3 regions of the Variovorax sp. VaC1 genome follow, and region 1 is predicted to be linked to each of the others. Evidence: predicted binding sites of a transcription regulator. Region 1 holds the regulator's gene; each other region holds the start of a gene.

The links. The regulator LexA, encoded in region 1, represses DNA repair genes until DNA is damaged. The targets are predictions, from matches to a motif close to ACTGTATNNNNATACAGT.
Region 2: ACGLHS_RS26180 (ATP-dependent helicase) is a predicted target of LexA. The motif match lies at 2,923-2,940, and genes of this name have one in related genera.
Region 3: imuA (translesion DNA synthesis-associated protein ImuA) is a predicted target of LexA. The motif match lies at 1,915-1,932, and genes of this name have one in related genera.

Annotation. Positions count from the first base shown of each region.
Region 1 is NZ_JBIGLT010000003.1:435,807-443,039, reverse strand. Features, by position in the region: gene ACGLHS_RS14200 (ExbD/TolR family protein) at 1-222, shown strand, start outside; gene lpxK (tetraacyldisaccharide 4'-kinase) at 223-1,248, shown strand; gene ACGLHS_RS14190 (Trm112 family protein) at 1,229-1,411, shown strand; gene kdsB (3-deoxy-manno-octulosonate cytidylyltransferase) at 1,408-2,181, shown strand; gene adk (adenylate kinase) at 2,318-2,974, shown strand; gene ACGLHS_RS14175 (asparaginase) at 3,008-3,970, opposite strand; gene lexA (transcriptional repressor LexA) at 4,044-4,727, shown strand; gene ACGLHS_RS14165 (hypothetical protein) at 4,866-5,246, shown strand; gene ACGLHS_RS14160 (D-2-hydroxyacid dehydrogenase family protein) at 5,337-6,344, shown strand; gene ACGLHS_RS14155 (MFS transporter) at 6,405-7,233, shown strand, end outside.
Region 2 is NZ_JBIGLT010000007.1:134,346-141,578, forward strand. Features, by position in the region: gene hpf (ribosome hibernation-promoting factor, HPF/YfiA family) at 124-453, opposite strand; gene ACGLHS_RS26180 (ATP-dependent helicase) at 793-2,910, opposite strand; gene corA (magnesium/cobalt transporter CorA) at 3,131-4,117, shown strand; gene ACGLHS_RS26190 (YoaK family protein) at 4,233-4,994, shown strand; gene ACGLHS_RS26195 (5'-methylthioadenosine/adenosylhomocysteine nucleosidase) at 5,005-5,778, opposite strand; gene ACGLHS_RS26200 (ABC transporter substrate-binding protein) at 5,792-7,233, opposite strand, start outside.
Region 3 is NZ_JBIGLT010000001.1:835,408-842,640, reverse strand. Features, by position in the region: gene ACGLHS_RS04095 (Y-family DNA polymerase) at 1-1,123, opposite strand, end outside; gene imuA (translesion DNA synthesis-associated protein ImuA) at 1,092-1,901, opposite strand; gene ACGLHS_RS04085 (CmcJ/NvfI family oxidoreductase) at 2,071-2,910, shown strand; gene ACGLHS_RS04080 (2-hydroxychromene-2-carboxylate isomerase) at 2,907-3,533, shown strand; gene ACGLHS_RS04075 (LysR substrate-binding domain-containing protein) at 3,519-4,439, opposite strand; gene ACGLHS_RS04070 (aldo/keto reductase) at 4,552-5,499, shown strand; gene ACGLHS_RS04065 (alpha/beta fold hydrolase) at 5,507-6,373, opposite strand; gene ACGLHS_RS04060 (cytochrome b) at 6,370-6,930, opposite strand; gene ACGLHS_RS04055 (glycosyltransferase) at 7,059-7,233, shown strand, end outside.

The DNA.
Region 1 (7,233 bases):
CGCTACTCGGTCAACAAAGCCGCGGTGGCCGACCGCAACGTGGAAACCGTGGCCGCTGCGCTCGCCGCCGCAGCCACCGGCGGCAAGGACAGCGTGGTCATCATCAGCGCCGACGCAAGCAGCCCGCACCAGGCCGTCGTCACGGTGATGGAAGCGGCCCGGCGTGCCGGCCTGATGCAGATCACCTTCGCTGCCCAGTCGACGGCGCAAGCCGGGCACTGAGTGCCTTCGGAAGACCGCAACAGCAACACCGGCCCTTCGGCCTCGCGGCTGCAAGACGCCTGGCTGCATCGCGGTCTGCTTGCCTGCCTGTTGTGGCCGTTGTCGCTGCTCTATGCCGCACTCTTTGCGCTGCGGGGGTGGCTCTATCGCCTGGGATTGCTTCGGACCGAACGGGTCTTGGTGCCCGTGATCGTCGTGGGCAACGTGATCGCGGGCGGCGCGGGCAAGACACCGGTCGTGATGGCGGTCGTGCGGCACCTTCAGGCTCGGGGTGTACGCGTGGGTGTGGTGTCGCGCGGCTACGGGCGCCAGACCGACGACTGCCGCGAGGTACGCGATGACAGCGATCCGCGCGATGTCGGCGACGAACCCGCGCTGATCCGCCATGCAACCAATGCACCCGTGTTCGTTGCCCGGCGACGCGTCGAAGCTGCACGCGCGCTGCTGGCCCAGTATCCGGCGACGCAGGTCATCGTCAGCGACGACGGCCTTCAGCATCTCGCCCTGGGGCGCGACATCGAGATCTGCGTGTTCGACGATCGCGGCATCGGCAATGGCTGGCGACTGCCCGCCGGCCCGTTGCGCGAAGCCTGGCCGCGCCGCTGCGACCTGATCCTGCACAGTGGCGAACGCCCCGCCTTCGCCGACGGCTACACCGCCAGCCGCAGCCTTGCGGCCGAGGCCGTGACCCGTGATGGAAAGCGCATTCCCCTGGAGGCCCTGGCGAGCAAGCCAGTGATCGCGCTAGCAGCCATTGCGCAGCCCGAGGCGTTCTTCGAGATGCTGCGAGCGCGCGGCCTCACGCTCGCGGAGACCATCGCCCTGCCCGACCACGACAATTTCGATGGCTGGCAGCGCCCCTCCGGCACCGCGTACACCCTCGTCTGCACGGAAAAAGATGCGGTCAAGCTGTGGCGGCAGGCACCCGACGCATTGGCCGTTCCGCTGCACTTCGCACCCTCTTCCGAATTCTTCACCGCGCTCGACGCAAAGCTATCATCGCTCGATGGATACCAAGCTGCTTGAACTGCTCGTCTGCCCCGTCACCAAGGGCCCGCTGACCTGGAACCCGGAGAAGCAGGAGCTCTGCTCGCGCAGCGCGCGCCTGGCCTATCCAGTGCGCGACGGCATCCCGGTGCTGCTCGAGAACGAAGCCCGCACGCTGTCCGACGACGAGCTGGGGCTGTGAGCTTCACCGTTCTCGTGCCGGCGCGCCTGGCGTCGACACGGCTGCCCAACAAACCCCTTGCCGACATCGCCGGCGTGCCCATGGTGGTGCGCGTTGCCCAGCGCGCCAGCGAATCGGGTGCGGTGCGCGTGGTCGTCGCCGGAGACGACCCATCCATCATCTCAGCGTGCAAGGCACATGGCGTCGAAGCCATCCTGACGCGCCAGGACCACCCCAGCGGCACCGACCGGCTGGCCGAAGCCTGCGAACAACTGGGCCTTGACGGCGACGACATCGTCGTCAACGTGCAAGGCGACGAACCGCTGATCGACCCTGCGCTGATCGACGCCGTGGCGTCGGAACTGGCGGCGCATCCGCAGGCCGCCATGAGCACCGCGGCCCACGAGATCGATTCGGTCGACGACTTCATGAACCCGAACGTGGTGAAGGCCGTTCTCGATGCGCAGGGCCACGCCCTCTACTTCAGTCGTGCACCGATCCCATGGTGGCGCGACGGCTCCAGCCAGGGTGCGGCACCAACCGTGCTGCCTTCGCCGGCGCCCCTGCGCCACATCGGGATTTACGGCTATCGCGCGGGCTTCGTGCGCAAATTTCCGTCCTTGCCGCCGTCGCCCGTCGAGGCGACAGAAGCACTCGAACAGCTGCGTGCGCTGTGGCACGGGCATCGCATCGCCGTGCATGTGAGCGACGTCGCGCCCGGACCCGGCATCGATACCCCCGGAGACCTGGCACGCGTGCGCGCGGTCTTTGCGGCGCAACCCAAGCCCTGAGGCAGGGTGTCGCCCGAGTGAAGACGCGGGAAAATCCCCATCGGGACGCGTGCTATCCTCGACGCAACTCCGCCTTGCCCAGCCATGGGGCCGACGCTTGGCGCGACACAAAATCTAAGAACCGTCCGAGGACACCATGAGACTAATTTTGCTGGGCGCGCCCGGAGCGGGCAAAGGCACGCAAGCGGCCTTCATCTGCCAGAAATACAGCATCCCTCAAATCTCGACCGGCGACATGCTGCGCGCCGCCGTCAAGGCCGGCACGCCGCTGGGGCTTCAAGCCAAGGCCGTCATGGACGCCGGCGCCCTGGTCAGCGACGACCTGATCATCAATCTCGTGAAGGAACGCATCGCGCAGGCAGACTGTGCCGGCGGCTTCCTGTTCGACGGTTTCCCGCGCACCATTCCCCAGGCCGATGCCATGAAGGCAGCAGGCGTCAAGCTCGACTACGTGCTTGAAATCGACGTGCCCTTCGGCGACATCATCGAGCGCATGAGCGGTCGCCGCTCGCACCCTGCTTCGGGCCGCACCTACCACGTCAAGTTCAATCCGCCCAAGGTCGAGGGCAAGGACGACGTGACCGGCGAAGAGCTGATCCAGCGCGAGGACGACAAGGAAGAAACCGTACGCAAGCGGCTCGACGTCTACAGCCAGCAAACGCGTCCCCTGGTCGACTACTACTCGGCCTGGGCTAAAACCGATCCGGCCGCCGCGCCGAAGTACCGCGCCATCAAGGGCGTGGGCACGGTCGACGAAATCACGCAACGCGCACTCGCGGCGTTGAGCAACTGATTCACGCAGCCGCCCTTCACCGGGGCGGCTACTTCACACGCCGAGCAATTCCAGCATCAGCGCGACGCGCGCCTTGACTGGGGTGAGCGCGCCCGCATCGCGCAGCCGGTCGTCCGGCCTTGGCAGGATGCGCCCGTTGGCGCAGCGCGTGGCGCGCAGCACGGCAACCCCTTCGTCTTGCGCCTTGAGTGCCGCCGTCTCCAGCGCATGGTGCAGCGTGCCGTTGCCGGTCGCGGCCAGAATCAATCCACGTACAGGCTCTGCGCCCCCCGCCAGCAGCAGTGCGTCGACGATCGCGCCGCTTGCGCCGGCATGGCTCATGACAATCTCGACACGCGGCCATTGGGCCGTGAGCACCTCCAGGGCTTTCGAGGCCTTCGCCGCTCGCTCCGGCCATGCCCTGACGCGGCGCACCGCTCCCTCTTCCACATAGCCGATCGGCCCCGCATCGCCCGATGCAAAGGCATCCAGCCGGTAGGTGTGCACCTTCTGAATGTCCACGCCACTGTGGATCGTGCCCGCGCAAACCACCGTCACGCCGTAGGCACCGTCCGCGGCCGCCACCGCCATCGCGTCGCGCAGGTTCTGCGGCCCGTCGGGGGCCAGCGCAGTGGCGGGACGCATCGCGCAGGTCAACACCACAGGCTTGGTCGGTGCGAGCACCGAATGCAGGAAGAACGCTGTCTCCTCCAGCGTGTCGGTGCCATGCGTGATCACCAAGCCCACCACATCGGGCTGTGCCAGCCAATGCACACAGCGTTGCGCGAGCTTCTGCCAGATGTCGAACGACATGTCCTTGCTGTCAACCTGTGCCACCTGCTCCGCCACCAGCGTCACGCCTTCCGGCGCTTCGATGCCTCCCAACAGGTCGGACACACCCACCTGCCCGGCGGTGTAGCCGATGTTGTCTTCACTGCTGGCAGCCCGTCCGGCAATGGTTCCGCCGGTGCCCAGGACCACCACGCGACGCAACTCGGGCAAAGGGGCATTGGCCATGGCTTGTCAACTTCTAAAAACTGGTTAAAAATACAGGCACTGGATAAATAGCCAGTGCCGCAAGGAACCACATATGCAGTTCGCCGTGAAGCTTACAGCCCGCCAGCAGCAGATCCTGGACTTGATCCAGAGCGCCATCGCTCGCACCGGAGCGCCGCCAACGCGCGCCGAAATCGCCAATGAGCTGGGGTTCAAGTCGGCCAACGCCGCCGAAGAGCACCTGCAGGCGCTGGCCCGCAAGGGCGTCATCGAACTCGTCAGCGGCACCTCGCGCGGCATCCGCCTCAAGGGTGATGCGCTGCGTTCGCTCAACGAAACGCGCCACCGCGAAGGCGGCCAGTTCTCGCTCTCGCTGCCCGGCATGGCGCAACTGGCGCTGCCGCTCATCGGTCGCGTCGCAGCCGGCTCGCCCATCCTGGCGCAAGAACACGTCGACCAAACCTACTACGTCGAGAACACGCTGTTCCAGCGCCAGCCCGACTACCTGCTGAAAGTGCGCGGCATGTCGATGCGCGACGCCGGCATCATGGACGGCGACCTGCTCGCCGTGCAAGCCACCAAGGAAGCACGCAACGGCCAAATCGTGGTCGCTCGCCTGGGTGACGAAGTCACGGTCAAGCGCCTGAAGCGCAACAAGCAGGTGATCGAGCTGCACGCCGAAAACCCCGACTACCCGACCATCATCGTCCAGCCCGGCGAGCCCTTCGAAATCGAGGGCCTGGCGGTCGGCCTCATCCGCAACACCATGCTGATGTAGGCCCCACGGCCTGCTTGTAGCAGCACCCCATCCGGCCGCAACAGGTGGCGGGCGTATGGCGCAGAGTCGCCATCACCCTGTCGCGGCCGATTCAAGAAATCCTGCCTGTGTTCAACCTCATACTTTTTTGGAGTTCACATGGGAATCGCCCTCCTCGCTATCGCTGATTTCTGGATGCCGCTGCAATCGCTCGCCAGCCGGCTGATCCCGGCCCGCCGCCCTCACCGGCTCGACAAGCTCGACCACGCCGAGACTTCCGCCGGGCTGCGTTACGTTGCGGTCCGTCCCGCCTGCACCACCCGCTCGGGCAATGCCTCTGCGTCCACGACGCAAGCAAGCGCACCGGCACGACCGCTGCGTGTGGTTCGCCTGATCGATGGGCACGGCCAGCAACGCGCCAACAACCGTGTCGTGATCTCGGGCCGGATGGCCGATGTGTGCGCTGAACTCGACCGCCTTGCGGCGCTCGAGGCTGCGGAAAGCATGGTCCCGGCACCTCGTTCCGCACACCTGCACTGAGCCTCGACGCCCCTGAGAACGCCTTCAGGGGTGGGTATCCAAACGTTCACGGCGGAGACATCCCAATGCTGCGAGGCACAATGGCACGCCATGAACATTGTGATCCTCGACGATTACCAGGACGCCGTGCGCAAATTGCGCTGCGCCGCCAAGCTGGACGCGTACGCGGCCAAGGTCTATACCAACACGGTGAAGGGCATCGGGCAACTGTCGGTTCGCCTCAAGGACGCCGATGTGATCGTGCTGATCCGCGAGCGCACGCAGATCTCGCGCCAGCTCATCGAGAAGCTGCCCAAGCTCAAGCTCATTTCGCAGACGGGACGGGTCGGTGGCCACATCGACGTCACGGCCTGTACCGAGCGTGGCGTGGCGGTGGCCGAAGGCACCGGCTCTCCGCAGGCACCTGCCGAGCTCACATGGGCGCTGATCATGGCCGCCATGCGCCGGCTGCCGCAGTACATCAGCAACCTCAAGCACGGTGCGTGGCAGCAATCGGGGCTCAAGTCGGCCTCGATGCCTCCCAACTTCGGGCTCGGCTCGGTGCTCAAGGGCAAGACGCTCTGCATCTGGGGCTATGGCCGCATCGGCCAACTGGTCGCGCGCTACGGCCAGGCTTTTGGCATGCAGGTCGTGATCTGGGGTCGCGAAGCGAGCTGCGCCAAGGCGCGATCCGACGGCTTCCAGGTGGCACAGAACCGCCACGAGTTCTTTGCCCAGGCCGACGTGCTCTCGGTGCACCTGCGGCTCAACGAAGAAACCCACGGCCTCGTCACGCTGGAAGACCTCTCGCGCATGAAGCCGACGGCACTGTTCGTCAACACCTCGCGTGCCGAACTGGTCGAGGCCGACGCCCTGCTGGCCGCGCTCAACCGTGGACGCCCTGGGCTGGCGGCCATCGACGTGTTCGAAAGCGAACCACCGCTGCAGGGCCACGCCCTTCTGCGCCTCGAAAACTGCATCTGCACGCCGCACATCGGCTACGTCGAGCAGGAAAGCTACGAGAGCTATTTCGGCCAGGCTTTCGACAACGTCGTGAGCTACATCAACGGCAACCCCACGAACATCGTGAATCCAGGCGCGCTGCAGGTTCGCCGGTGAGCTCATGAGCCGCCGGGCCGCCCCAAGGCGAATACCGCAGCCAAAGGCTGAGGTCACTCAGTGACCCGGCCTGCGCCGCGGGGCGCCCTCTGGGCGCTGCTGGCCGGCAATTTCGTGATCGGCACGGGTGTGATGGTCGTGCCCGGCACGCTCAATGAAATCAGCACATCGCTTGCCGTCAACGTCGCGACTGCGGGCCAACTGATCACAGCCGCCGCCGCGGTGATGTGCATCGGCGCTCCGCTGCTGGCCGCGGCCGTCGCGGGCTGGGACCGCCGCCAGCTGCTGGCCCTCACCCTGCTCTGGTATGCCGCCGGGCACGTCCTCTCAGCGCTGATGCCGAGCTTTGCCGCCCTGCTGCCGGTACGCATGCTCACCGTGATCGCGCCCGCGATCTTCACGCCCCAGGCCGCTGCCTGCGCCGGCATGCTCGTGCCGCCCGAGCAGCGCGGACGCGCCGTGACTTTTGTCTTTCTGGGCTGGTCGATGGCCTCGGTGCTGGGCCTGCCCATCGGAGCGCTCATCGGTGGCCACCTGGGCTGGCGGATGGCCTTCCTGGCGATTTCGGCGCTGAGCGTCGTGAGCGCGGCCTCGGTCTGGCTCACCCTTCCCCAGGGCATCCGCCCGGCCGCGCTGACCGCCGCCGCATGGTCGCGCGTGCTTCGCAGCCCGGTGTTGATGGGCATCGTCTCGGTCACGGCGCTGCAAGGGGCCGGCCAGTTCGTGCTCTTCAGCTATTTCGGCCCGATCCTCAAGCAGGGCTTCGGTGCCGACGCCACCACGCTGAGCGTGATGTGGGCGTTGTTCGGCGCCTGCGGGCTGGTCGGCAACATGGTGGTCAGCCGTTTCATCGACCGGATCGGTGCCGGGCGCATGGTGCTGGTCACGA
Region 2 (7,233 bases), on a different contig from region 1:
TTTGTCTACATGTTGCCCAGAGGCCTCGTACGCCTCGAAGGGACTTGCAAAGCCCCACCACAACAGTCGGAAAACAAAAGGCCGCCCGAAGGCGGCCTGAGGCGTGAACCCTGGGGGTCTTGCTTACATCAAGCGCTTGGGTGCCGAATGATGATGGTCCTGCAGGCGGTCCTTGTGGCGCACCACCTGACGGTCGAGCTTGTCGACCAGTTCATCGACCGCGGCATAAAGATCAGCGTGGCTCGATTCCGCGAACATGTCATTGCCCTTGACGTGGATGTTGCATTCCGCCCTTTGGCGGCGTTCCTTTTCCTTCTGCTTTTCCACCGTGAGGATCACCTTGACATCGACGACCTGGTCGAAATGTCGGGTGATCCGGTCCAGCTTGCTCGTGACGTAAGTGCGCAAGGCAGGCGTGACGTCGAGGTGATGACCGCTGATCGTCAGATTCATGAATGACCTCCTGGAATTGACGTTGGGGGAAATGACCCCGCTCCGGAATGAAGCGTGGCCGGCGAAACCAATGAATCGGGGTGAATCGAGAGGAAGAGAAAGAGGGGGAAGGAGAGAGGGAAAGAAGAGGAAAGAGGGGAAGGTCGATTCACTATGCCCAAGCTGTCACGGTATTGCAATACCCGAGTTGCCCGGGGGTACGAGGCGCTCGAAACGCCTCATGATCCGCTATTCAATCCATAGCGGACAACGTCAGCGGGACAGCCGCTGCAGCATTTTGAAAGGAAGTGTTTTCACCTGCGCGCCGCGGTGACCCTGCCGCCCGCAGGGCCAGCCGCTTCAGCGCCAGGCGGCGCGCATGCGGTTGCGCAGGTCGATCACGGCGGCCGGCGGCGGCACCGCCGGGGGCAGCACCGGCGCAGGCGGCCAGGTCTGCTGCTCGAAGCCCGCGAGATCGGCGTCCGGAATGAAGCGCGTGCGGTTGGCGTACAGGTGCCGGTCGCCGCGCACGGCCTGCTGCGTGATGTGGAAGCGCTGCGGCACCAGCAGGTGCAGATGGTCGCGCGCCCGCGTCATCGCCACGTAGAGCAGGCGGCGCTCTTCTTCCAGCTCATGCGCGCTCTGCGCCACGTCGGCCGGCATGCAACCGTCGACGACGTTGAGCACGTGCACCGAACGCCACTCCTGCCCTTTGGCCGAATGGATGGTCGAGAGGATCAGGTAGTCCTCGTCGAGCAGCGGCGGCCCTGGTCGGTCGCTCGTGGCTTCGGGCGGATCGAGCGTGAGTTCGGTGAGAAAGCTCTCGCGAGAGCCATAGCCCGCCGCGAGCCGAGCGAGCTGCTCGACGTCGGCACGGCGCACGCCGGAGGTGTCTTCATAGAGCCGCTCCAGGTGCGGCAGGTACCAATCCATCGCCAGTTCCACATCGGCCGGCCACGTCAGCGAAGGCGCACGCAGCGCGGCATAGGCTTTGGCGAAGTCGCTCCATTGCGCGCGCGCCGCGGACGGCGGCACGAAATCGCTAACGGCCGCCGCGGGGTCGGCCGCCTTGTCCATTGCATCGAGCAGCCGCGTGCCGGTGGCCGGCCCAATGCCCGGAATCAGCTGCGTCACGCGAAAGCCCGCCATGCGTCCGCGCGGATTCTGCGCAAAGCGCAGCACCGCGAGCAGGTCTTTCACATGCGAGGCCTCCAGGAACTTGAGGCCACCGAATTTCACGAACGGGATGTTGCGCCGCGCCAGTTCGAGTTCGAGCGCCGCGCTGTGCGTCGAGGTGCGGAACAGCACCGCCTGCGACTTGAGCGCCAGCCCGCCCTCGCGATGCGCCAGCACCTTGTCGGCCACCCAGCGCGCCTGCCCGGCCTCGTCGGGCACGAGCACCAGCAAGGGCTTGCCGGCCGAGGGCTTGTCGGTCCAGAGCGTCTTGGCGTGCCGCTCGGCCGCATGCGCGATCACGCGGTTCGACGCGTCGAGGATCGGCTGCGTCGAGCGGTAGTTGCGCTCCAGCGTGACCACGCGCGCGGCCTGCGTGAACTGCGAGGGAAAGTCGAGGATGTTGCGCACCGTCGCGCCGCGAAACGAATAGATCGATTGCGCGTCGTCCCCCACCACCGTCACGCCCCGCCCGTCGGGCTTCAGCGCCAGCAGGATCGACGCCTGCAGCAGGTTGGTGTCCTGGTACTCGTCGACCAGCACGTGGTCGAAGCGCGCGCCGATCTGCGCGGCCAGTGCGGGCTCGGCGGCCATCTCGGCCCAGTAGAGCAGCAGGTCGTCGTAGTCGAGCACGTTCTGCTGCTGCTTGGCTTCCACGTAGGCACCGAACAGTTTCTTGAGTTCGGCCTCCCATTCGTCGCACCAGGGAAAGGACTCCTTCAGCACCTGGGCCAGCGGCGCGCGCGTGTTGACGCAGCGCGAGTAGATCGACAGGCAGGTGCCCTTGCGCGGGAAGCGGTTGACCGTCGAAGACAGGCCCTGCTCGTGCCGCACCAGCCCCATCAGGTCTTCGGCGTCGCCCCGGTCGTGGATGGTGAAGTTTTCGTCCAGGCCGATCTGCGTGGCGTACTCGCGCAGCAACCGCGCGCCGATGCCATGGAAGGTGCCGGCCCATGGCAGCGCAGGCGGCACCGCCGAGGACAAGCCCAGCACCTGCGTCAGCACCTGGCCCGCGCGGCGCCCCATTTCCTGCGCGGCACGGCGCGAGAAGGTCAGCAGCAGCAGGCGTTGCGGATCGACGCCCCCTGCGATCAGGTGCGCCACCCGGTGTGCCAGCGTGCTGGTCTTGCCGGAGCCGGCGCCTGCAATCACGAGCAGCGGGCGGTGGTCGTCGCCCACGGCCGCGCCCACGCCGTGCTCGACCGCCGCGCGCTGCGCCTCGTTGAGCGTTGCCAGCGCCGCGGCCAGGCGTTCGGACTGGCTCGTTGCGGCGGCGGAAAAAACAGGAAGCGCAGCGGTCTGCATGGGCAGGACTTTACTGTATGTCCGTCCAGTTCGACCTCGATGCAGCCCCATGGCCAGTGACATAATCGCGCCTCGCTGCAAATGGAGACTCCCCCATGGAAACCGCCCCGTCTCGGCAGCTTTCAACTCCCTTTCTGACGGCCTGATCGCTCACGTCGGGCCCGGGAATTGAAAGCGCCCCTCCCTCGCCCATCGTTCAGTCATCCCCGGGAGTGAGCCCATGCTCAACATCTTTACGCTCGCCAACGGCCGCCTTGTCCAGGAAGAGATCGAGGCCCTCGAAGAGCTCTCCAAGTTCCGGCCGATCTGGGTCGACCTCGAATCGCCCACGCTCGAAGAAAAGCGCTGGATCAAGCAGTACTACGGCCTCTCGATCCCCGAAGACGCGATGGACGAGGACATCGAGGAGTCGGCCCGCTTCTACGAAGAAGACAACGGCGAGCTGCACATCCGCTCCGACTTCTTGATCGACGACGACGAGAACCCGCGCACGGTGCGCGTCGCCTTCATCCTCAACCAGCACAACACCGACCTGCGCAGCCGCGGCGTGCTGTTCTCGATCCACGACGAAGACGTGCCCGTGTTCCGCCTGCTGCGCATGCGCGCACGCCGCGCGCCGGGGCTGATCGAAGACGCCAAGGAAGTGATGCTCAAGCTCTTCGACGCGGACGCCGAATACTCGGCCGACACGCTGGAGAACATCTATGACGAGCTCGAAGTGGCGGGCAAGAAAGTGCTGTCGGGCAACGTCAGCGACGAACTGGCCGGCGAGGTGCTCGGCGCCATCGCGCGGCAGGAAGACTTGAACGGCCGCATCCGCCGCAACGTGATGGACACGCGCCGCGCGGTCAGCTTCATGATGCGCAGCAAGATGCTCAACGCCGAGCAGTTCGAAGAAGCCCGGCAGATCCTGCGCGACATCGAATCGCTGGACAACCACACGGCGTTCCTGTTCGACAAGATCAACTTCCTGATGGATGCGACCGTCGGTTTCATCAACATCAACCAGAACAAGACCATCAAGATCTTCTCGGTGGCCAGCGTCGCGCTGCTGCCGCCCACGCTGATCGCGAGCATCTACGGCATGAACTTCAAGTTCATGCCCGAGCTGGACTGGGCCATGGGCTACCCCTATGCCATCGTACTGATGGCAGCCAGCGCGCTGGTGCCGATGTGGTATTTCCGCCGGCGCGGCTGGCTGAAGTAACGCAACGCACACGCTGCCGCGCGGCCACGGCGCGCGGGGGCCGGAGGGCGGCCGGATACCGGGTGCTAGAGTCGCTCACAGCAGGCGCCAGCCGGCCGGCGCCACCGGAGAGCCCGTGCGCAGACTTCGCTTCCTCACCAACCGCCATCGCGCGCCGTCCACCAACAGCGCGCTCGGCCTTCTGCTGGCGTTCAACGCGGGCGCCGTCAACGCAGGCGGCTTCCTCGTGCTGCACATGTACACCTCGCACATGACCGGCTTCGCCTCGCAGCTGGCCGACGGCATGGTGCTGGGCAATGTCACGCTGTTGCTGAACGCGCTGGGCGCGATCCTCGCGTTCCTGACTGGCGCCGCGGCCTGCGCCGTGCTGGTTAACTGGGGCCGGCAGCATCGCCTGCACGGCGTCTACGCCCTGCCCCTCGTGCTCGAAGCGGCGCTGATGTTTCCGTTCGGGCTCATGGGCGCCATCACCCTGACCTGGGCCACGCCGTTCGCGGTGCCGCTCACCGTGCTGCTGCTGTCGTTCATCATGGGCCTGCAGAACGCGGTGGCGTCGAAGACCTCGGGCGGCAGCATCCGCACGACCCACATGACCGGCAACATCACCGACATGGGAATCGAGCTGGGCAAGATGCTCTACTGGAACCGGCGCGCAACTGCGTCGTCGCAGACGGCGGTGCGCCACGATCGCGGCCGACTGCGCAGGGCCGCAGGGCTGGTCGGCATGTTCGTGCTCGGCGGGGCCGTGGGCGCGCTCGGCTTCAAGTACGTCGGCTTCATCTGCGTGGTTCCGCTGGCGGCCTTGCTGCTGGCGCTGTCGATCCCGCCGCTGCTTCGCGACCTCCCGCTGCGCCGGCTTGCGCAGTGGCGAAACTGACGCCGCCTTCTCAGGCGGCGGTGCCGCCCGTGGCAAGCCACGTGCCCACCAGCGCAAGGCTGTAGCGGCTCGCGACCTCCGCCACGAAGCGCGCGAAGTCGCCATGCGCGGCATCGTCGGCCCGATCCGAAATCGTCCGCATCGCGGCGAAAGGCACGCCGTAGTCGTGGCACACCTGCGCCATTGCCGCGCCTTCCATCTCGACCGCGAGCGCATCGGGCAGATCGCGCTGCAAGGCCGCGCTCTCTGCCGTGGTCGATACGAAGCGGTCACCGCTCACCAGCAGGCCGCGGTGCACCCTGGGCTGCCGAAGGCTGAATTCGTCGGCGGCTTGCTGGCCGACCAAGGCCACCGGGTCGCGCAACACATCGGCTGCCACTGCCGACAGCGCGTTGCCGATGGCCGCGTCGGCCGGAAAGCGCGCCATGCCCATCAGCGGAATCTCGTACTTCGGAAAGAGCGGCGAGGCGTCCATGTCGTGCTGCAGCAGCTCGGTTGCCACGACCACGTCGCCGACGTTCACGCCCGGCGCCAGTCCGCCCGCCACGCCGGTGAACACGATCGCGCGCACGCCGAAGCGCTCCAGCAGCACCGTGGCCGTGACCGCCGCCGCGACCTTGCCGATGCGCGACAGCACCGCCACCACCGGCTGGCCTTGCAGATGCCCCACCCAGAAGTCGCGCCCGGCAACCCGGACGCGCTGCTCGTCAGGCATCTTTGCGAGCAGCGCGCTCAGTTCCTCGTGCATCGCCGCCACGATGGCGACCGGTGCGGCACCGCTCATGCGGCCACGTCCATCACTTCATGTCCACGCCGTAGAAGGTGTGGCGGCCGAAGGGGCTCAGCTTGAAGTCGACCACTTCCTTGCGCACCGGCTTCAGCTGCACCGCGTGCGCGATGGTGAACCACGGCGCCTGCTCCTTGAAGATGACTTGCGCCTTCTTGTACAGCGCGTCGCGGTCGGCCTGCTTGGTCGTGCTCTTGGCCTTCACCACGAGGTCTTCATACGGCTGGTAGCAGAACTTCGACACGTTGCTGCCGCTGGCCGACTTGGCCGAGGCGCAGCCCAGCAGCGTGTAGAGGAAGTTGTCCGGGTCGCCGTTGTCGCCGGTCCAGCCCATCATGCCCATCTGGTGTTCGCCAGCCTGCAGGCGCTTGCGGTACTCGCCCCACTCGAAGCTCTTGATCTCGGCCTTCACGTTGATCTTGGCCAGGTCGGCCTGCATCAGCTCGGCGATGCGCTTGGCGTTCGGGTTGTACGGACGCTGCACGGGCATGGCCCACAGGTCGGTGGTGAAGCCATCGGGAAAGCCGGCCTGCGCCAGCAGCTTCTTGGCGGCCTCGGGGTCGTACGGGTCGTCTTTCACCGCGTCGTTGTAGGACCACATGCTCGGCGGAATCGGGTTCTTCGCGGCCACGCCGGTCGACAGGTACACGCCGTCGATGATGGCCTTCTTGTTGATCGCCATGCTGATGGCCTTGCGCACGCGCACGTCGTCGAAGGGCTTCTTCGTGGTGTTGAACGACAGGTAGCCCACGTTCAGGCCGGGCTGCTCCAGCAGCTGCACGTTCGGGTCCTTGCGGATCGCGTCGAGGTCGGCCGGGTTCGGGTACGGCATGACGTGGCATTCGCCCTTTTGCAGCTTGGCCCAGCGCACCGACGCATCGGGCGTGATCGCGAACACGAGGTCGTCGATCTTGGCCTTGCCGCCCCAGTACTGCGGGAAGGCCTTGAAGCGGATGATCGCGTCCTTCTGGTATTGCACGAGGTAGAACGGGCCGGTGCCGATCGGGTCCTGGTCGACCTTCTCGGGCGTGCCGGCCTTCAGCATGGCAATGGCGTATTCCTTCGACTGGATGCCCGCGTACTGCATCGCCAGGTTCGCAAGGAACGGCGCCTCGGCCTGGTTGAGCGTGATCTTGACGGTGTAGTCGTCGATGCGGTCCACCGACTTCAGCAGCTTGGGCATGCCCATGTCATTGAAGTACGAGTGGTTCTGGCTCGTGACCTTGAAGTAGGGGTCGCTCTCTTTCCACTGCCGCTCGATCATGAAGATGAAGTCGTCGGCGTTGAAGTCGCGCGTGGGCTTGAAGCTCTTGCTGGTGGTGTGCCACTTCACGCCCTTGCGCAGGTGGAAGGTGTAGACCGTGCCGTCGGGCGAGATGTCCCACTTCTCGGCCAGGCCCGGCACGACCTTGGTGCCGCCGCGCTCGAACTCGACGATGGTGTTGTAGACCT
Region 3 (7,233 bases), on a different contig from region 1:
CCAGCAGCAGGGGTTCGGGCAGCAGCCATGGCGGATAGAGCGCATCGGGCTGCGAGGCCGCGGCCTTCGCGTCCTTTCGGACCTTGTCGGGCGCCTTGTCTTTCTGCAGCGCGGGCCGCCATGCCTGCTTGCGCTCGGGCCGGTGGTCGGCCTGCGCCGACGGCACCACGACCTGCGTGGCACCGAGCCGCATGCTGAGCCGCTCGACCATCTCGTGCAGCTTGTCGCCCTTGCGGTTGTCTTCGGGCAGAAAGCTGGTGCTGGCGCCGGCCCACGGATCGGTTTCGAGGGTGCGCAGCCGGAGCCAGCTCGTGGGCGCGGCAAGCGTGGTGAGCGCCAGTTTTTCGGACAGCAGACGGCGCAGGTGCGCCATGTCCTGCGTGGGCTCGGCCGTGCGCACGGTGACCTGCTGGTGCGGCGGCAGGTTCACGCCGTTGAAGCGCTTGAGGTCGAGCGTCCATTGCAGCTCGAGCGCACGCGCGCCGCGCTGGCGCGCACGCAGCCAGAACTGCAGCGCCATCAGCAGGCGGTTGGCCGACCACATCAGCTCGGGCGCGGTCACGGCGAGCGCGGGCAGCTCCAGCTTCTGCTCGAACACGTCGGGCAGTGTGAGCCAGGTGTGGCTTTCGGGGCGCAGGCCCCAGGCCTTGTCGAGCGCCTCGCGCAAGTCCGCGCCGAAGCGCCGCGTGAGGCCGCCGCGCGGCAAGGCGGCCACGTCGCCCCAGGTGCGGCAGCCGAGCCGCGCGAGCAGGTCGAGGTGCGCATGCGCGGCGCTCAGGGTGTCGAGCGGCAGGCCCTCCGGAATGTTCTTCGGCCGGTCTTCGTCGCGCGAAAACAGGCGCAGCCGCGCCAGCGCGATCAGGCTGGTGGCGCCCTGTGCGCCCAGCATGCGCGCATCAGGGACAGGGTTGGCGGCGAGCAGCCCCCGCATCATTTGCAGCCGCCCGCCCCACAGGCGCTCGCAGGCGGAAACCTCGAGCATCAGGGCTTCGTCTTGCCAGGCGACATGGGGCGTGTACTGCAGCGCCCACCAGCCCAGGGCCTCGGGCGTGGGCAGGGGCTGTGCATCAGGTGTGTCGGGCGCGTCGGCTTCAAGCGACCACCGCAATGCGATCCAGTGCATTGGGGCCTCCTTTCCACGCGTCGATGCGGACCACGGTGGCCTGCGATGCCGCCTCGCCGGCAGGCGGCACCGTGCCCAGTTGCTGCAAGCGCAGCCTGCGCCGCAGCCGGGCGGCGGCCAGCAGCGCGGCCATGCGCTCGTTGCGCGCGGGCAGCATCACCGGCGAGGCCAGCGGCGGGCCGCGACGCTTGAGGATGTGCAGCTCGATCTGCGCGCTGTCGCTCTCGCAGCGCTCGACCTGGATGCGAAGCCGCGCAGGCGACGCCGACTGCGCCACCGACCGGGGCCGGCACACGAAAAGCAGCACCTCGTGCTGGGCGGCGGCCAGCTGCAGCCGCCGCAACTCGGCCACGCGCGCCTGCGGCAGCCAAGCCACGACGGCGGCCACGTCGGCGCAGCGCAGCGCCTGCTCGCAGGCCCACAGGCGCGCGGGGGCTGCATCGCTGCGGACCCACATCAGGGCTTCCACCGGCAGGCCCTGCGCCGCGAGCGAAGGGCCGCAAGGCTCGTAAGGCGCACCGATCAGCACGACCGGGCCGCCGCGCGTTTCCACCGCCTGCGCCAACGCGGGCAGCAGCAGCCGCCAGACGTGGGCCTCGGGCGAGGCCTGCAGCAGCTCCGTCATGGCGCCGACCGGCCAGCCGCCGCCCGGCAATTGCGCGTCGAGCGCGGCATGGCCGGTGGCAGTGACCTGCGCATCGGCCAGGCCAAGCTCGTCGGCGTGCCAGACGCCACGGCCTGCGGCAGCGGAAAAGGAGTCGAGGAAAGGGAGGCCCATGATTGAACTGTTAACTGTATTTTTATACAGTATTTCATGGGTCGCAAGAAGGAAGAGGCTTTTCTTCCGGGTTGGCTTTTTCATATTCCCATGGCTCATGCCAAGGCGAGCAGAAGTCGTTTGAGCCGGGGCCGTGCTTTCGCTCCAATGCCAGGCAAAGGAGCCCCGCATGAACCACCCCACCGCCACCGTCACCGCCGGCCTGAACTACCTGCAGCCTTCCGCGCTGCGCCCGTTCAGCTACACCTTCCAGCCGCCACCCGACACGCCCTGGGAAAGCGGCAGCTACGAGCTGCGCCCCATGCCGATCTCGGACGCACGCGCCGCCGCGGCCCCCACCGACATCGAGCGCGAAGGCTTCGTGCTGCGCGATGCACCCACGGCCGTGGCCGACTTTCTCGACGATGCCGAGGTCACGGCCATCTACCACCGCGAGGTCGCCGAACTGGCGCTGCAAGTGACGGGCGGCACCCGGGCCTACGTGTTCGACCACCTGGTGCGCCGCCGCGAAGCCGATCGCGCCGCCTTGAGCTTCGGCCGCCGCGCGAGCGACGGCAAGGCTGCTGCCAACGGCCGCATCCACAACGACTACACCGAGGAATCCGGCCGCCGCCGGCTGGCCATGGTGCTGGCCGACCCCGATGAGGCCGCGGCCGTGCGGCGCTACTGCATCGTCAACGTCTGGCGCTCGATCAGGGGCCCGGTGCTCGACACGCCATTGGCCGTGTGCGACGCGCGCTCGGTGATGGCGAAGGACCTGGTCAGCGCCGAAGTGCGCTACCCGCGCCGCACCGGCGAGATCTACCTGGCGACCCATTCGCCCTCGCACCGCTGGTCGTATTTTTCGGCGATGGACCGGCACGAGGCGCTGGTCTTCAAGCAGTACGACTCGCAGTTGAGCGGCGTGTCGCGCTACACGCCGCATGCGGCCTTCGACCACCCCGATGCGCCCGCCGACGCGCCGCTGCGCGAAAGCATCGAAGCCCGCTGCCTGGTGGTGTTCGAATGACTTCGCCCACACGCCCCACGCTCGATTTCTGGTTCGACTTCGGCAGCAACTACAGCTACCTGAGCGTCATGCGCATCGAGGAAGAAGCGGCGCGCCATGGCGTAGGCATCCGCTGGCAGCCCTTTCTGCTCGGGCCGATCTTTCGCTCGTTCGGCTGGGAGTCGTCGCCCTTCGTGCTGCAGAAAGAGAAAGGCGACTACACGTGGAAAGACATGGCCCGCCAGTGCCGCAAGTACGGCCTGCCATGGCGGCAGCCAACCCGCTTTCCGCGCCCGGCCGTGCTGCCGCTGCGCATCGCTTTGGTGGGCGCCACGCAACCGTGGATGGGCGAGTTCTGCCGCCGCACGATGGCGATGAACTTCGCCGAAGACCGCGACATCGATTCGCCCCAGGCCATGCACGACCTGCTGGCCGACCTCGGCCTGCCGGCGCACCGGATCATCGAAGAGGCCATCTCCGACGCCAACAAGCTGCGGCTGCGGCGCCAGACCGAAACCGCTACCGAGAAAGGCATCTTCGGCGCGCCGACCTTCCTTGCCGGCGACGAAATGTTCTGGGGCAACGACCGCCTCGACGAAGCGCTGGCGTTCTGCCAAGCGGCAGCAGGCTCAGGCGCCGCCTGACTGCTGTTGCCGCGCCTCGGCCGCCAGCCACGCGGCCACGTGGCGCACTTCTTCGCGCGGCGCGTCCTCGGCCTGGATCAGCCAATAGGCATGCCCCGATGACTGAACCGGCTCCGGCGCGGCCACGCGCACGAGGCGCTTTTCATCGAGCAACGGCTGGATCAGCTCGAGCCGCCCCAGCGCCACGCCCTGCCCGGCCAGCGCCGCCTGGATCAGCTGGTCGTACTGGTTGAAGTGCAGCACGGCCTGCGGCTTCGCGTCGGCCCAGCCCACCGAGGCCAGCCAGTCGCTCCATTGCAGCCACGGGTGCTGCGGATCTTCGAATGCCAGCAGGCACAGGCCCGACACGGCCCCGGCCGAACGCAGCGACTTCAGGCCCAGCGAAGGGTGCGCCACGGGCGCCACCGTTTCGCCGAAGAGCCGCAACGCGCCGGCCGGTGCCAGCGCGGGCGTGGTGTAGCGGATGGCCAGGTCGATGCCCTCGTTGCGCAGGTCGGCCAGCCGGTTGTTGGACGAAACGCGCACGTCCACGCCCGGATGCAGCTTCTGCACATGGGCCAGCCGCGGCAGCAGCCAGAGCCCGGTCATGCCGATGCTGGCGCTGAGCGTCACCGGGCGCTGCTCGCCAGCCTGACGGATGCCACCCATCACGTCCTGCAACTGCTGCACGGCACCATCGGCGCTGCGAAAGAGCCGCTCGCCCTCGGCGGTGAAAGAGATCGAGCGATGGCCGCGCACCAGCAGCTTCACGCCCAGTTGCTCTTCCAATGCATGGATCTGCTTGCTGACCGCCGACTGCGTGAGGCACAGGTCTTGCGCCGCCAGCGAAATGCTCATGCGCCGGCCCACCGCGACAAAGCCCCGCACGAGGTCCAGCGAGGCCATGCGAAGGAGCGAGAGTGGCATTCCCATGATGAATATGAAGCGAGACAAAGCGGGAGAAAGGCGGATTGGAGCACAGGGGCGGCCTCGCGTCATGGCCCCTCGCTGCGCCTTCCCGCCGGATACTGGCGTCCCGATGCCGCCGCCACCGAACGATGCCTCCCTCACCCGCGCCGAGTTGCTGCGCCTGGGTGCCGCCCTGTGCGCCGGCGCCGCGCTCCCCGCGTTCGCGGCGGCGCCATCCCAGAACGACAGGCCCCGCATGAACACCCGCCCCATCCCCTCCACGCAGGAAGCCTTGCCGGTCGTCGGCTGCGGCACCTGGATCGGCTTCGACCGGCGCCCCGGCAGCGACGAATACAAGCGCCTGCCCGGGGTGCTCGATGCGCTCTTTGCGGCCGGCGGCACGGTGATCGACAGCTCGCCGATGTACGGCCGCTCCGAAGAAACCACCGGCGAGCTGCTGGCCGCGGGCGGACAGCGCGACAAGGCCTTTCTCGCCACCAAGGTCTGGACCTCGGGCCGGGACGCCGGCATCGCGCAGATGGAGCAGTCGTTCACCCGGCTGCGCACGAAGCAGATGGACCTGATGCAGGTGCACAACCTCGTCGACTGGCGCACGCACCTCGCCACCTTGCGCGGCTGGAAGGACAAGGGCCGCGTGCGCTACATCGGCGTCACGCACTACACGGCCTCGGCCTACGACGAGGTCGAGGCCGTGCTGCGCGCCGAGAAGCTCGACTTCTTGCAGATCAACTACTCGCTCGATGCGCGCGAGGCCGAACAGCGCCTGCTGCCGCTCGCGGCCGAGCGCGGCGTGGCGGTGATCGTCAATCTGCCCTTCGGCGGCGGTGGCCTGTTGCGGCGGCTGCGCGACAAGCCGTTGCCCGCCTGGGCCGGCGACATCGGCTGCACGAGCTGGGCGCAGGTGCTGCTGAAGTTCGTGCTGAGCCACCCGGCCGTGACCTGCACGATCCCGGGCACGAGCCGCGCGGAGCACATGGCGGACAACGCAGCAGCCGGTGCGGGCACGTTCCCGGACGCGGCGTTCTGGCGCCGCGAAGCCGCCGACATCGGCCGCTGAAGAAGCCTCAGCCGAGGAACTGCAGCAGCCGCGCGTTGACCTGCGCGGCACGCTCGTACTGCACCCAGTGCCCCGCGCCGTCGATCACCGCGCCTTCGCGGTGCGGCCCTTCGGCCACCAGTTGCGCCACCAGCGGGCGCGGGTCGGCGGTGACGTCGTACTCGCCCCAGAGCAGCAGCGTGGGCACACCCAGCGTGTCGAGCGCCGCCTGCAGCCCGCCCGCAAGCGACACCTCCTTGCTGCGAAAGCGCGTGCCGTGGCAGGAGATGTCGTGGATCTCGAAGGCCAGCGGGTCGATGGCGGCCTTGTCGTGCAGCATCAGCGCGCCCAGGTTGTGCAGCAGCGCGGCGCGTTCCGCCTCGCGGTCGGGCGCGGCGCGCCAGTTGATCATCTGCACCGTCATGCGCCGCAGCGTGCCGTGGCCGCCGCTGCCCAGGAGCGCCAGCCGGCGGATCGCGCGGCGCTGCACCGCGAAGCGGGCGGCGGTGAGTCCGCCGAAGGAAAAGCCGCCGAGGTCGATGGGCGTGCCGGCGCCGATCAGCGCATCGAGCGTGCCGCCGAGCGCCTTCAGCAGCGGCAACAGCGAATCTTCGCCAGGTGCCACGCGGGGCAGCGCATCGGAATCGTGAAAGCCCGGCATGTCGGGTAGCCAGAGCGTGCGGTGGGCCGACAGCGCCTCGGCGTTGCGCAGCCAGTGCATCCAGCTGCCGTGGCCGCCGTGCAGCAGCACCAGCGGCGGCTTCGAGGTGTCGGTGCCGAAGCGGCGCCAGCGCACGCGCACGCCTTCGTGCACCGGGTCGTGGTGCGTGGAAAGCGCATCGATGCGCGCGATCTCGGCGCGGGCCTGTTCGATGGCGATGGTGCCGGTGCTCATGGCAGCATCCGCTGGAGTTCGGCTTCGCCGTCGATGAACTGGTGCTTGAGCGCGCCCAGCACGTGCAGCCCGAACATCACGTAAAGCACGTAGCCGGCCCAGGTGTGCACGCCGCCGAGCACGGTGTGCCAGGTCTCCTTGGCGACAGGCTCGATGGCCATGATCCAGCCGATGCGCGGCCATTCGAACAGCCCGAAGAGCCGCATCGGGTGCGTGGCCGCGTCCTTCCACGCCGAGTCGTGCATCCAGCCCGACAGCGGCAGCAACACCATCAGCAGATAAAGCACGCCGTGGGCCGCATGCGCGGCGAAGCGTTCGAGCGGCCCGTACGAGCCCGGCATGGCCGGCGGCCGGTGCGTGGCCCGCCACAGAAGCCGCAGGATCACCAGCCCCAGCACAGTGATGCCGATCGACTTGTGGGTGTCGACGGCGGGACGCACCCAGTCGTCGGGGTAGTGGTCGACCAGCAGGATCAATGCGATGTTGACGGCCATGAGCACCGCGACCAGCCAGTGCAATGCCATGGCGGTCCGGGTGTAGCGGATTTGTGGGAGCATGCGGGGAATTTTCGGGCGTGGGCCGACTCAGTCAGGGGCGTTTTCGATTGTCCCGGCTTTGTCCTCGGCCTTTTGAAACCGCTGGCCGATTTTTTGCGTATCACCGTTCGTCGCCCAGGCACATCCTCTTGAACGATTCCCTTCAACGCGCCTTCGTGGCCGCATCGCCGCGCCAGTCCCCTCCCAGCACGCCGCTGCGAAGCTGGCTGATTCATGGCGGCGTGCTTGTGCTGTGGGCCCTGCTTTTTGCCATGGCCTTTCGCGTCGGCAACGTCCGGGCCTGGTCGGTCGGCGTGGCCTACG